Regions from separate parts of the Roseobacter sp. N2S genome, predicted to be linked through region 2. Evidence: riboswitches for the same ligand, from Rfam matches in the RefSeq annotation. Region 2 holds a riboswitch; the other holds the start of a gene.

Region 1 (2,449 bases), on a different contig from region 2:
GGTTGAAAGCTCTGCATGGCGGGATTGCGTGGCGGAAATCTTAAACGGCATCTTGGATTTGGGTATTGCAGGGGCGATAGACTTGGAAGCCACGGGCAAATACTGAACCGGAATTAAGAAGCGAGTATTCTAGACGGCTTTCAAGGTTCCCCCAAATCCTAAGGATTTTCAGGGTAAGTTTTGAGAGGCTTATACGTCTGAACTTTCTCGCTTCTTAACCGCCCGATTATATCATTTGGGGCTAGGACTAGGCTTCGCGTTTCCCGTATCGGGCTTAGTGGGCAACCATTTCTGACGCGATCTGCGCGGCTGACAAATCGGCAGGGTAATAGGTTGGCCAATTGGTCACTTCTTTGAGCAAAGCTGCCCGATCGTCGCCCCAATAAAGGTGGTAGTGATCAGCTATTGCGGGCGCAATTTTGTGATCGCTGAACTGGATGAAATTCGGCGCTTCCGCGTCACCACTTTGTTTTTCAAACACAAAACGCACCCCACGATTGCCTGCTTTGTAAGTCAAAATATCGTAGCCTGCATTTCCATATTGCGCCTGAACCGGTTTCCCGTTCCGAAAAAACGTCACACTTTCGCCTTCAAAAAGGATGCGATCCACATCTGTGGCATATCCGGTTTGGTAATATGTTTTGTACTCTTCGGCGGTCTTTTCCCCATGTTCGGCTTTGTGCTGCATAACGCCGTCCAATGCGCCACTTTGCAAAAGAGGATAGACAGATTGCCAGTCCCCCGCCCAATCCGACAAAGTGCGGGCTTTGATCTGACCGTCGTCGAAAATCCCTTTGTAGATGTCATCCGCGCTGTGGTCATGGGCATGGCTGTGCGCCTTGCTTTCAGAGGTGCTGGTTGTTTCGGCTAAGGCGGGTGCGGCAACTGTAACCAGTGCGGCAAGGGTTAGGGCGCTCAGTTGTTTCGGGATTTCCAAAAACATGTAAGTCTCCATTCAGAGGTTGGTTCGAATATTTGATTCGCAATGTAATAACATTACAATTAACTCACTACCCTAACTTCCCACCCACGGCAATTCCCATTCGCACCAGCCCGCGCAGAACGCGTGGCAAATGTTCAAATCCGGAAAAACCCACATTTGTCATTTGGCTGTTGTGATCCGGTTCAATCCAAATTAGCGTTGCAACTGAAATCCGATTGCGGCCCTGAAAATCCGCTCGGTAGAAATTTTATCCGTCGGGGAGCCTTTAGGGGCTGAGAGGTGCGCGCACCGACCCGTCGAACCTGATCCGGGTCATGCCGGCGTAGGGAACGGGTACACTGCGTCACTGCATTCGTAATGCGCAGGCTCATTCTTTCGCTGGTCGTCCCACAACCGATGGAGACACACCAGTGACTGGCAAACCCCCAATTGCCCTTACGATTGCAGGCTCTGACAGCGGCGGCGGGGCTGGCATTCAGGCCGACCTTAAGGCGATGTCGGCCAATGGCGTTTACGCGGCAAGTGTAATCACCGCAATTACGGCGCAAAACACACGCGCTGTCACGGCGGTGCATGAAGTTCCGACTGATGTGGTTGCCGCGCAAATAACGGCTGTGCTGTCTGATATTCCGGTTCAATCCATCAAGCTGGGAATGCTGTTTTCCCCTGTTATTATTGATGCGGTTGCGCGATGTCTGGTCAATTTCAAAGGCCCCGTTGTCGTGGACCCTGTGATGATCGCCAAATCCGGTGATGCCTTACTGCAAGAGTCCGCCGTTAAAGCAATGACAGCGCAAATTCTGCCGTTGGCCACACTTCTAACCCCAAATCTGCCCGAGGCCGCCCGTTTGTTGGGCATCCCAGAGGCCGGATCAACCGTAGAAATGGCCACGCAGGGCAAACGTCTTTTGGACATGGGGCCACAGGCGGTTCTGATGAAAGGTGGCCACGCCATAGGGGGGACTTGCACGGATGTTTTGATAGACGCCTGTGGTGTGGTCACCACATTGTCAGCACCTCGGGTGCTTACGAAAAACACCCATGGAACAGGCTGCACCTATTCCGCAGCCATTGCCGCGCATTTGGCGAAAGGGCTGAACCTTCAGGCCGCCGTGACCGCAGCACACGGGTATTTGCAGGGTGCTATTGCGGCGTCTGACCAGTTACACATCGGCGCGGGCCATGGGCCAGTCCATCACTTTCACGGGCAATGGTAATGGTTGAAGTGACCATCATCGGCGCAGGCGTTGCGGGCCTGTGTGTGGCCCGCACCCTGCTGGATCGGGGGGCATCCGTCACTCTTGTGGATCGTCAGGCCGATCTAGGCCCGGCGGCTTGTTCGTGGTGGGCGGGCGGTATGCTCGCCCCGTTTTGTGAAGGCGAAAGCGCCGTGGAACCCGTGATCCGTCTGGGGCAAGAGTCTGCGATGTGGTGGGCGGCAAAAACCCGCGCCGTGCAGCAACGCGGCTCGCTTGTGGTGTCACCGGCACGGGATAAGGCAGAACT
Region 2 (2,449 bases):
CTAAAGCCATAGATGTTCAGGGGTTGCAGCCCAAAGGCGGTAAGCCCGTCTGAAATCAAACCGGACCGACCCCAGATGGAAATGATCCCCAAAACAGCTACAATGGCGGGCAGGATAAACGGCGCGCCGAGCAGGGCGACCATGACCTGCCGCCCGCGAAATTTCCGCCGCGCCAAAGCCCGCGCCGTGGGGATTGCGATGGCGACGCTGACGCTGGCAGACACAAGGGCCTGAACTATGGTAAAGCGGATCGCGGCCCAATCGGCGGGGGACAGCCCCCGTTGAAAGGTCGCTTGCGACCAGACCGCCAAGACGGTGCCAAGGGTCAGCACCAGCAGCACAGCAAGGGCCGCGCTGCCAGTTATGGCTTTGAACACAGACACCCCGGCAGGGCGCATGGGTGTTACTTGCTGAGTGCGGTCAGCCATTCGGCCAAGGCTTCTTCACGGATATTTTCGGCGTCCACATCAGATACTATCAAACTGTCCACAGGGGTTATCAGGGTGTTGAACCCCTCTGGCAGGCCATCTGCCGGAAATTTTGCAGGGTACATCCAGTTGGTTGTGGGAATAATAGACTGAAACGCATCCGAGGTCATGAAGGCCAGAAAGGCATCGGCCAATTCCGGCTGGTCGGTCGCTGCCAGTTTGCCTGCTACCTCGATCTGCATGTAATGGCCTTCCTCAAAGGATGCCGCGGATTTGGTGTCATCGCCCTCGGCGACGATGTGATAGGCGGGGGAGGTGGTATAGCTTAACACCATGTCTGCCTCACCCTCTAGGAACATACCGTAGGCCTCGGACCAGCCTTTGGTGACGGTCAGGATGCGCGGGGACAGGGCTTCCCATATTTGATCGGCTTTGTTGGGGTAGGCGGTTTTGACCCACATCAACAGACCCAGACCGGGGGTCGAGGAACGCGGGTCCTGGATCACGATTTTCAGGTTGTCGTCGGCCTCGATCAACTCCTTGAAGCTGCCAGGAACGTTTTCCAGTTTGGTGTTGTCATAGACAAAGGCGAAATAGCCCCAGTCGTAGGGGGCGAAAGTGTCGTCGGTCCAGTCCACCGGAACATCCAGACCCGAAGGCGGGGGCGAGAGTTTGGCGAACAGACCCGTGGCCTTGGCCCGCGCGGTGATGTTGGTGTCCAGCCCCAACACGATATCCGCCTCAGTGCGCGCCCCTTCAAGTTGAAGACGTGACAACAAGGACGCACCGTCCCCCGCGTTCACCAGTTGCAAATCGCAATTGCAGGTTTCCTCAAACGCTTTTTCCACCAGCGGGCCAGGCCCCCATTCGGTGACAAAGCTGTCATAGGTGTAAACGGTAAGAACGGGTTTATCCTGTGCAAGGCCAGCAGTGGCAGCAACAGACAGGCCCGCAGCGAGTATCAGAGATTTCATATCATCAAATCCTATGTGCTACAGACGGGTGGCAGGTTTGGGAGTGATGTCCGCACCTTCCCTCCGCCGGTTTGATCCGGTTCAGGTTCGACGGGTCACGCGAATGCGTATCTCAGGCCACAGAACAGGCCTCCCCGAGGTAGGCAGAGGTGTAGCAGTGCAGGGCTAAATTGCAAGTGAATCCGTGGGTTTGCCCTTTATTCCGACAGGGTATGGTCCCTACAAAATCAAATTTGAGACAAATTTTTGACCAATTGTCTGAATATCCCTTTCCCTAAGTTGAGCAGCTTTTAGAGCATGAGGAATGTAGCAATGGCTTTGAATTATGAGTTTGATGTATTTTCAGTAACTGCCGATAAAAGACCATCCGCTCCTGTTATGCGCGAGATGCTGACTGAGCTTGATCTTAAGATGGAAAACAAGATCGCACGGTTCCGCAGCCATGCCACAGTCGAAGCATTACAGGCTGCCGACCGCCGCGTGCGCGGCATCTTTCGCACCGCTGGTTTTGAAGTAGACCCAAGTGTGCGCAACCCCAAAGACAAGCTGTTCGTAGACCAAGAAGCCCATGCCGTGTTTCTGGTGCGTGTAACCGACGGGATCGAAAAAACCTTCTCTGAAAAAGAGTTGGATAACGATGATATTCTAGCCCTGCCATCCATTGATGCTGCCTACGACGAATGCATCGAGCCGGATGGCGCCTTTGTGGTGCTGGACTGGCTGAATGACACCATTGCCATGCATGAAATGGCGGATGGGGACATTGGCGAAGACGACGAATTTGACGATGATGTCGATGACCTGGAACTTTCGCAAGAAGTCGCGGCGGAACCCGTTGCAGCCCCGGAAGAAGCGGCTAGCGTGCAGGCCGAGCCCGACGTGCTTGCCCTGTCCCCTGCTGATGCCACGGTTCGCCGCGGTGTTGCGGGCGAAATCCGCAAATACAAACTTTTGTCAGACCCAGCAGAGGCAAAATCGCCAGCCGAGGTCCGTGACACCCCCGAGACTTTTGATCTGGGCGTTCTGGAAACCGAAATGGCCGATGTT

The links. A riboswitch is a leader RNA that binds a small molecule or an ion and turns the genes downstream of it on or off. The one in region 2 is predicted to bind thiamine pyrophosphate.
Region 1: it holds a riboswitch for thiamine pyrophosphate, as region 2 does, so the genes downstream of both, thiD (bifunctional hydroxymethylpyrimidine kinase/phosphomethylpyrimidine kinase) here and thiB (thiamine ABC transporter substrate binding subunit) in region 2, are expected to answer to the same signal.

Annotation. Positions count from the first base shown of each region.
Region 1 is NZ_JAVDQB010000010.1:81,229-83,677, reverse strand. It holds gene GGE09_RS19000 (mannitol dehydrogenase family protein) at 1-106, shown strand, start outside; gene GGE09_RS18995 (metal-binding protein ZinT) at 275-943, opposite strand; TPP riboswitch at 1,189-1,289, shown strand; gene thiD (bifunctional hydroxymethylpyrimidine kinase/phosphomethylpyrimidine kinase) at 1,354-2,160, shown strand; gene thiO (glycine oxidase ThiO) at 2,160-2,449, shown strand, end outside.
Region 2 is NZ_JAVDQB010000001.1:634,328-636,776, forward strand. It holds gene GGE09_RS03065 (thiamine/thiamine pyrophosphate ABC transporter permease ThiP) at 1-428, opposite strand, end outside; gene thiB (thiamine ABC transporter substrate binding subunit) at 404-1,402, opposite strand; TPP riboswitch at 1,444-1,549, opposite strand; gene GGE09_RS03075 (hypothetical protein) at 1,715-2,449, shown strand, end outside.